2 regions of the Erwinia sp. LJJL01 genome follow, and region 1 is predicted to be linked to the other one. Evidence: predicted binding sites of a transcription regulator. Region 1 holds the regulator's gene; the other holds the start of a gene.
What was found. Region 1 encodes PurR, which represses purine synthesis genes. Its sites were predicted from a motif close to CANGCAAACGTTTGCNTG; they were not measured.
Positions count from the first base shown of each region.

Region 2: a site for PurR is predicted at 2,511-2,528, ahead of purH (bifunctional phosphoribosylaminoimidazolecarboxamide formyltransferase/IMP cyclohydrolase). Genes of this name have one in related genera too.

Region 1 covers NZ_CP178576.1:4,446,429-4,451,337, reverse strand. The annotation lists gene punC (purine nucleoside transporter PunC) at 172-1,365, opposite strand; gene punR (DNA-binding transcriptional activator PunR) at 1,478-2,395, shown strand; gene purR (HTH-type transcriptional repressor PurR) at 2,420-3,445, opposite strand; gene ACLI4M_RS21760 (YnhF family membrane protein) at 3,741-3,830, shown strand; gene ACLI4M_RS21755 (C40 family peptidase) at 3,873-4,721, opposite strand.
Region 2 covers NZ_CP178576.1:2,202,193-2,207,101, reverse strand. The annotation lists rRNA gene ACLI4M_RS11090 (23S ribosomal RNA) at 1-134, opposite strand, end outside; tRNA gene ACLI4M_RS11085 (tRNA-Glu) at 352-427, opposite strand; rRNA gene ACLI4M_RS11080 (16S ribosomal RNA) at 501-2,041, opposite strand; gene purH (bifunctional phosphoribosylaminoimidazolecarboxamide formyltransferase/IMP cyclohydrolase) at 2,663-4,252, shown strand; partial or broken gene purD (phosphoribosylamine--glycine ligase) at 4,267-4,909, shown strand, end outside.

The DNA.
Region 1 (4,909 bases):
GAACATCATGACAGCCTTGTCAGGATCTCAATAGCAGGAAAGCGCCGTAGGCGTTCCCCGCTTAAAATGTTGTTAACTTATTATTTTATGGTGCCTCACGGAGTATATGCTCACGTGAGGCAATATTCAATTCATTATTGTTAGGGTGCTAACTAAATGATTTGCTACCACTTAGCCCTGTTGGGAGGCATTTTCCCACTGGCGTTTTTTATCAGCGGAGCGTTGTAAAATATAGCCGAAAATTGCCAGTAAAATAGTCAGCAACATCACTAACGCGGTGGTGTGAAGTGCCGTCTCAATCCAGGTCGATACCGCCAGGCTAGCAAGGAAGCACAAACCCAGCTGCAACATATTCTGTAATGCTGCTGCTTTGCCGGTTGCCTGCGGGAAGGGCAGCAGGGCATTAGAGACAACAATCGGATAAATCGCACCGTTAGCCATCGCCATGCCGCAGAACGGCAGCAGCAGCGCAAACAGAGAAGGTTCGGCCTGCTGAGCAACTAGATAAAGCCCGGCAATACTCAGACTGTAAAACGCCAGCAGCCAGGGCAACAGCTGACGGCCGGCAAAGTGATTCAGCAGTGAACGACAGCTAAACCCACCGATCAGGAAGGCGGCAGTTTGCGGCACATAGCTCAGACCGATATCCGCGGGTGACAGGCCTAATTTTCCCAGAATAAACGGTGAGCCGGTCAGCCACGCAAAAAAACTCGCTGAACAGGCGGCATAAATCGCCACATTGCCGCTGTAAATGGGCGACTTCAGCAGAGTGAAGAAGCCCGGAGTGACGGTTTTAGGTGCGCGATGGTCGGTTACAGGGCGTGCAGGCAGGCGCAGGGTGGGGATGATCAAACCGATGCTAATCACCAGCAGCGCAACGAAGATCGATCGCCAGGAAAAGTGCTGCAGCAGCCACGCCCCCAGCAGCGGCGCCAGCGCGGGCGAAAGAGCAACCAGCGGCATGATAGTGGCAAAAACGCGATTGGCACGCGCTCCACTGTAGCGGTCTACCACCAGTGCCTGCCAGCTTACCGCCGCAGCACAGACGCCAACGGCCTGAACAAAGCGCATCGCCAGCAGCCATGGGGCAGAGTTCACCCACAGCATTGCCGCGCAGCCAATGGCAAACAGGCTCAGGCCCATCAGCAGCACGGGTTTACGGCCGATGCGATCGGAGAGTGGCCCCCAGATAAGCTGTGCGCAGGCGAAACCGGCGAGAAATATACTCAAGCTGGCGCTGATGGCACCCGCTTCACTGCCCAGGTCTTGCTGCATCACGCCAAATGCGGGCAGGTACATATCGGTAGCAAGGAAACCCAGCATGCTGAGCAGTGCCAGGTAAATCATAAAGCCTTTGGATCGCATTGTTTTAACTCTTATCAGACAAATTTTCACCGACGCAGTGTAATAGAGTGCCGACTGGCTTGTGAAACGCTAATATTCGTCAGGCGCATTGAAAAAAATTGAAGGCAAAGCTATGTGGTCTGAACATTCTCTGGAAGTTATTGATGCGGTTGCCAGAACCGGCAGTTTTACCGCTGCTGCGGCAGAACTGCATCGCGTGCCCTCTGCCGTCAGCTATACCGTACGTCAGATGGAGGAGTGGCTAGCCGTTAGCCTGTTTGAGCGGCGGCACCGCGACGTGGTGCTGACCGAAGCCGGGCGCGTATTCAGCGAAGAGGGCAGAGTTGTCATCAAAAAAATGCTCGCCACCCGTCGGCGCTGTCAACAGGTGGCTAACGGCTGGCGTGGGCAGATTAATATCGCGGTCGATCGTATTGTCCGTCCGGCGCGTACCCGGCAGCTGGTGGTGGATTTTTACCGCCACTTCCCGGATATGGAGCTGCATATTACGCCAGAGGTTTTCAACGGCGTTTGGGATGCGCTGGCGGACGGGCGCGTCGACGTGGCGATTGGCGCAACGCAGGCTATTCCTGTCGGCGGGCGTTTTGCTTTTCGCGATATGGGAAGTTTGAACTGGCGCTGTGTCGTGCTGGCCGGGCATCCGCTGCTTGGCCACAGCAGCCCGTTGAATGAAGAGTTGATACGCGAGTGGCCATCGCTGGTGCTGGAGGATACCTCCAGAGCCTTGCCAAAGCGCACTACCTGGACGCTGAATAACCAGCGGCGGCTGGTGGTGCCGGACTGGGATAGCGCGTTTGACTGCCTGCGCGCCGGATTATGCGTGGGTATGGTACCAGGGCACTTTGCTCAGCCGTGGCTGGAGCAGGGGGTGTTGTGCGAGCTGCCGCTTGCCGCCCCTTTTCCCGATAGCCCGTGCTGCCTGAGTTGGTCAGAGCAGAGCGTCTCCCCGGCGTTAAGCTGGCTGCTGGAACATCTGGGCAGTACCGAAACGCTTAACGCCGAGTGGCTAAGTGAAACCGTACCAGGGTGACGTTGCGCAACATCACCCTGAGGATTAACGACGGTAATCGCGGAATGGGCCATCGGCCACTGAACGGCGCTCAATCAGCGAAGGGTGCACCTCAATGGTCTGAGGCTCTTCACGCTTGCTGGTAATTCTGTCGAGCAGCATATCAAAGGCAGTTTCACCCAGACGCTCTTTTGGCTGGTGGACGGTGGTGAGCGCCGGCGTGAAGTAGCGCGCGTTGCGCACGTTGTCATAACCGATCACCGAAATATCCTGTGGCACACGCAGGCCCATCTCATCAGCGGCACAGATAGCCCCCATTGCCATGATATCGCCACCGCAGAAGATCGCCGTCGGGCGCTGCTTCTGTGACAAAATCTGCTGCATGGCGCGGTAGCCGGATTCCGGTTCGAAGTCACCCTGCACCAGCCACTCATCGCGCAGGCTGATGCCGGCTTCGTTAAGAGCCTTGATAAAGCCAGCATGGCGGCCGCCGCCGGTGTTGCGCTCCAGCTGCCCCGGGATCGCGCCAATATCACGATGCCCACGTTCAATCAGATAGCGCCCGGCAAGGTAGCCACCTTCGAAAGCGTTATCCAGTACGGTATCAGTGAAGTCGCCGCGCGATTCACCCCAGTCCATTACCACCATGGGGATATTACGATTGTCTTCCAGCATGGAAATCAGCTCATCGGGGTATTCTGAGCACATCACCAGCAGGCCATCAACGCGCTTTTGCGCCATCATCGACAGATAAGCCTGCTGCTTCTGGATGTCGTTGTGCGCATTGCCGAGGATCAGCGTATAACCTTTAGCAAAGCAACGGTTTTCAATGGCTTCGATAATCTCGGCAAAATAGGGGGCTTCGCTGGACGTTGCCAGCAGGCCAATAGTTTTGGTGTGGTTAACCTTCAGACTACGTGCAACGGCGCTGGGAGAATAGTGCAATTCTTTGATTGCCGTCCATACCGCTTCACGCGTCTCTTCAGCTACAAAGCGCGTTTTATTGATTACATGGGAAACGGTGGTGGTGGAAACACCGGCGCGCTTTGCCACATCCTTAATTGTTGCCATTAAACTCGTACTCCTGGCGTTATCGTAACACTCTGATAACTAATTGGTTAAACGTTTGCCTAAACACCGCCATTTCTGGCCGCCCAGAATAATGATGGATGCTGTCTCAAAGGGTCAGGATGGGGTTAAATCGTCCGTAGAGTGACATGCGGTGCTGAGTAAAATCACTTCCGTGCTTGTTGCGCAACGGAAAAGAGGAATTCTAGCAAGGCTGCGCAAAGAAAACGAGATTTTTACGGGCTACTGTGGGAAAATCTATTGGCTTACTTTAAACAGGGTTATTAAGGGGGGGGAAATGAATACCGATATGAAAATGACACTGCTGACGGTTGTGGGTTCACTGCTGATGATTATTGCGTTTAGCATCACGGCAGTAATGCACTAAGTTTCACCGGGAGGAGGTCGCTCCTCCCGTTCTCTTTAGCGTTTAACGAATGGTTTTCGGTGTCATCATGCGCCGGGCACCAATGTAGTGCTCCTGCCAGTAGTCTTCCGTCAGCGCGCTCACCTGGATATCTTTGCCGGTGCGTGGTGACTGGATAAATTTCCCACCGCCCAGATAGACGCCCACATGGTCGGCAGTGCCGCGACCATTAATGCGGAAAAATACCAAATCGCCTTTTTCCAACTCATCGCGTTTGATCGAGGCCGCGTCACGCAGGTGATACATTTCATTCGCGGTACGTGGGATCTTAAACTTCACTAAATCTTTATAGGCATACCAAACCAGCCCACTGCAGTCGAAGCCGGTTTTTGGCGAGGTTCCGCCCCACTGGTAGGGTTTCCCTAGCTGACCCATCAGTTTATTCATCGCTGTCTCACGAGCTTTCTGATAGCGCGCGCGGTGAGCTTTACTCAGCTTGAGCGGCGCATCGGTACTCTCTGCTACGCGCGATTCGAGTTTTTTATCTGCACGCTGGCGACCGTAGCGTTTTTTACCTTCGTTCTTAGCCAGCTTTTTAGCCGTGGTTTTGGTTTTTGCGACGTTAATCTTTTTTACCGGCTCAGCAGCGGGTTTCTTTTTCAGCTTAAGTTTTTGCGCAACGGTTGTACGCGTGGTTTTGGCTGGTTGTTTGCTCTTTTTGCTGAGGGGTTCTTTGACTTTTTTGGTTGAGGCGGCTTTAACCGGGCGGCGTTTACGCCGGTCATCCTTACTGGCAGCGCTGCTATCAACTTTATGTTGATTTGCATTAATAGGAGCATGTGGCGATGCGTGCGCCAGGTTCAAAAATAGCTGAGCAAAGGCCAGCAGAATGAGTGTGATGAGTGAACGCATTGTTCTCATTAACAGTTTGTGCGCTGCAAAACACTGCAACACAGCCAGAAAAAGTGATTTCTGCGCTAAAGCAGAAGGTTGGACCGATTCTAATCTAACTTCTTAACAAAAGGTAAGGTCTTTTTTGTTTCAATAATACAGATCAAGTAAACGCTTTGAAATTGAGCACAATCAGGTGGTTAAGTCAG
Region 2 (4,909 bases), 2.2 Mb from region 1:
CACTGGGTTTCCCCATTCGGGTATCGTCGGTTATTGCGGTTCATATCACCTTACCGACGCTTATCGCAGATTAGCACGCCCTTCATCGCCTCTGACTGCCTAGGCATCCACCGTGTACGCTTAGTCGCTTAACCTCACAACCCACAAGCGTCCCGAAGGACGGCATGCTGTCGTGAGCATTTGAGAGACTCGAACGCATCGTTAACTTCATTCTTATTACGGAGAATGAATACGACGCGTCGTTTCAATTTTCAGCTTGTTCCGGATTGTTAAAGAGCAAATATCTCAAACGTGACTCCAAAAAGTCAGTTTTGAGATACGGTGATAACGACTTTCACTTCGTTACCGGTATGGCGTCCCCAAGGGGATTCGAACCCCTGTTACAGCCGTGAAAGGGCAGTGTCCTGGGCCTCTAGACGATGGGGACTCTGATACTACATTTTGCTCGTTACGTTCATCAGACAATCTGTGTGAGCACTACGCGGGAAGGTATCTTCAGGTAAGGAGGTGATCCAACCGCAGGTTCCCCTACGGTTACCTTGTTACGACTTCACCCCAGTCATGAATCACAAAGTGGTAAGCGCCCTCCCGAAGGTTAAGCTACCTACTTCTTTTGCAACCCACTCCCATGGTGTGACGGGCGGTGTGTACAAGGCCCGGGAACGTATTCACCGTAGCATTCTGATCTACGATTACTAGCGATTCCGACTTCACGGAGTCGAGTTGCAGACTCCGATCCGGACTACGACGCACTTTATGAGGTCCGCTTGCTCTCGCGAGGTCGCTTCTCTTTGTATGCGCCATTGTAGCACGTGTGTAGCCCTGGCCGTAAGGGCCATGATGACTTGACGTCATCCCCACCTTCCTCCGGTTTATCACCGGCAGTCTCCTTTGAGTTCCCACCATTACGTGCTGGCAACAAAGGATAAGGGTTGCGCTCGTTGCGGGACTTAACCCAACATTTCACAACACGAGCTGACGACAGCCATGCAGCACCTGTCTCACGGTTCCCGAAGGCACTAAGGCATCTCTGCCAAATTCCGTGGATGTCAAGGCCAGGTAAGGTTCTTCGCGTTGCATCGAATTAAACCACATGCTCCACCGCTTGTGCGGGCCCCCGTCAATTCATTTGAGTTTTAACCTTGCGGCCGTACTCCCCAGGCGGTCGACTTAACGCGTTAGCTCCGGAAGCCACGCCTCAAGGGCACAACCTCCAAGTCGACATCGTTTACGGCGTGGACTACCAGGGTATCTAATCCTGTTTGCTCCCCACGCTTTCGCACCTGAGCGTCAGTCTTTGTCCAGGGGGCCGCCTTCGCCACCGGTATTCCTCCAGATCTCTACGCATTTCACCGCTACACCTGGAATTCTACCCCCCTCTACAAGACTCTAGCCTGCCAGTTTCGAATGCAGTTCCCAGGTTGAGCCCGGGGATTTCACATCCGACTTGACAGACCGCCTGCGTGCGCTTTACGCCCAGTAATTCCGATTAACGCTTGCACCCTCCGTATTACCGCGGCTGCTGGCACGGAGTTAGCCGGTGCTTCTTCTGCGGGTAACGTCAATCGAAAAGGTTATTAACCTCTTCGCCTTCCTCCCCACTGAAAGTACTTTACAACCCGAAGGCCTTCTTCATACACGCGGCATGGCTGCATCAGGCTTGCGCCCATTGTGCAATATTCCCCACTGCTGCCTCCCGTAGGAGTCTGGACCGTGTCTCAGTTCCAGTGTGGCTGGTCATCCTCTCAGACCAGCTAGGGATCGTCGCCTAGGTGAGCCGTTACCCCACCTACTAGCTAATCCCATCTGGGCACATCCGATGGTGTGAGGCCCGAAGGTCCCCCACTTTGGTCCGAAGACGTTATGCGGTATTAGCTACCGTTTCCAGTAGTTATCCCCCTCCATCGGGCAGTTTCCCAGACATTACTCACCCGTCCGCCACTCGTCACCCAAGAGCAAGCTCTCTGTGCTACCGTTCGACTTGCATGTGTTAGGCCTGCCGCCAGCGTTCAATCTGAGCCATGATCAAACTCTTCAATTAAAAGTTCGATTTGCTGAAACAAGTTCAGCGGTGCTCATCTGTAAAACGTCATAATGAATTTCATTATGTGTTCACTCGTGAGGCTTGATATTTTTTACGTCCGGAGACGTTGATATCAATCCTGCGAGTGCCCACACAGATTGTCTGATAAATTGTTAAAGAGCGTTGCGAGCAGTGCCGGAGCTTCCTGTCGCGAGGTGGCGTATATTACGCTTTCCTCCTTCGGAGTCAACTTCTTTTAAGAAGTTTTTCCGGCGGTTCAGATACTTCCTGAACCTCCTGAGCCGCTGGCCTGTAAGCCGTTGTGCCGTCTCAGTGGTTGCGCATTATAGGGAGATCCTGACGAGTGACAAGGGCTAATTTGCGATAATTTGACTGTTTGCTGCAATCCCCAGCAAAAGCCTGCTTTATACCTGCTTATGCACAAACTTATCCACATTCGTCGCAACAGCGTAATTTTGACGAGCATCGCGCAATCGTTTTCGCTACAATGCCCCGCGCAAACGGAAGCCCCCTCAGGGGCGTTACCTGAGACTTATTTCTCTTCTATATATAGAAAGAGATCGCTAAGCCTCATATAACGCTCTTTATATGCGATCCAAAGCCCAAGGGATAAACCTCATGCAACAACGTCGTCCTCTACGCCGCGCGCTGCTCAGCGTGTCTGATAAAGCCGGTATCCTCGAATTCGCTCAGGCGCTTTCCCAACGTGGCGTCGAGCTGCTGTCCACTGGCGGTACTGCACGCCTGCTGGCAGAGGCTGGCCTGCCCGTCACTGAAGTGTCTGACTACACCGGTTTCCCGGAAATGATGGATGGACGCGTCAAAACGCTGCACCCGAAAGTGCATGGTGGCATCCTGGGGCGCCGCGACCAGGATGATGCCATCATGGCTGAGCACGGCATCTCCCCTATTGATATTGTTGTCGTTAACCTCTATCCGTTTGCCCAGACCGTGGCGCGGGAAGGCTGCTCGCTGGCAGACGCCGTTGAGAACATTGACATCGGCGGCCCGACCATGGTGCGCTCTGCGGCGAAGAACCACAAAGACGTGGCGATCGTGGTGAAGAGCAGTGACTACCAGGCCATCATTGCGGAGCTGGATGCCAACGACAACTCGCTGACGCTTGAAACCCGCTTCGACCTGGCGATTAAAGCCTTCGAACACACTGCCGCCTACGACAGCATGATTGCCAACTACTTCGGTAGCCTGGTGCCGGCTTACCACGGCGAAACTACCGCGCCATCCGGCCGCTTCCCACGTACCCTCAACCTGAACTTCATCAAGAAGCAGGATATGCGCTACGGCGAGAACAGCCATCAGGATGCTGCCTTCTATATAGAAGAGAATGTTGCTGAAGCTTCGGTGGCAACGGCACAGCAGGTGCAGGGCAAAGCGCTCTCTTACAACAACATTGCCGATACTGATGCGGCGCTGGAGTGCGTGAAAGAGTTCGACCAGCCAGCCTGCGTGATCGTCAAGCACGCTAACCCGTGCGGTGTCGCCGTTGGCGCTTCCATTCTCGATGCTTACGAGCGCGCGTACAAAACCGACCCGACCTCTGCTTTCGGCGGCATCATTGCCTTTAACCGCGAGCTGGACGAAGCCACCGCGCAGGCCATCATCAGCCGCCAGTTCGTGGAAGTGATCATCGCGCCTGCGGCCACTGAAGCAGCGTTGAAAGTGACCGCTGCCAAACAGAACGTGCGCGTGCTGACCTGTGGTCAGTGGCAGCAGCGCCAGAGCGCGCTCGATTTCAAACGCGTTAACGGCGGCCTGTTGGTGCAGGATCGTGACCTCGGCATGGTGAATGAGAGCCAGCTGCGCGTGGTCAGCAAACGTCAGCCGTCCGAGCAGGAGCTGCGTGATGCGCTGTTCTGCTGGAAAGTGGCGAAGTTCGTGAAGTCGAATGCCATCGTCTACGCACGCGACAATGTGACAATTGGTATTGGTGCCGGTCAGATGAGCCGCGTTTACTCCGCGAAAATCGCCGGAATTAAAGCCGCCGACGAAGGCCTGGAAGTGAAAGGTTCTGCGATGGCGTCAGACGCTTTCTTCCCGTTCCGCGACGGTATTGATGCCGCTGCGGCCGTGGGTATTACCTGTGTGATCCAGCCGGGTGGTTCGATCCGTGATGATGAAGTGATTGCCGCCGCGGATGAGCACGGCATTGCAATGATCTTCACCGACATGCGCCACTTCCGCCATTAATTACGGAGCCTCAGATGAAAATTTTAGTGATTGGTAATGGCGGCCGTGAACACGCGCTGGCCTGGAAAGCCGCTCAGTCCCCGCTGGCTGAGACCGTGTTTGTTGCGCCGGGCAATGCCGGTACTGCGCTGGAACCCGCGTTGCAGAACGTGGCTATCAGCCCAACCGATATTCAGGGCCTGCTGAGCTTTGCGCAGAAGGAGAAAATCGACCTGACCATCGTTGGCCCGGAAGCGCCGCTGGTGATTGGCGTCGTTGATGCTTTCCGCGCTGCGGGTCTCAAGATCTTTGGACCCACTCAGGCCGCTGCGCAGCTGGAAGGCTCGAAGGCGTTCACCAAAGACTTCCTCGCACGCCACAAGATCCCGACGGCCGAATACCAGAACTTCACGGACGTTGAGCCTGCACTGGCTTACGTGCGCGAGAAAGGCGCGCCGATCGTCATTAAGGCCGACGGGCTGGCGGCAGGTAAAGGCGTGATCGTCGCGATGACGCTGCAGGAAGCGGAAGACGCCATTCAGGATATGCTGGCTGGTAACGCCTTTGGCGACGCAGGTCACCGCATCGTGGTGGAAGAGTTCCTCGATGGCGAAGAAGCCAGCTTTATCGTAATGGTTGATGGTGAGAACGTCTTACCGATGGCCACCAGCCAGGATC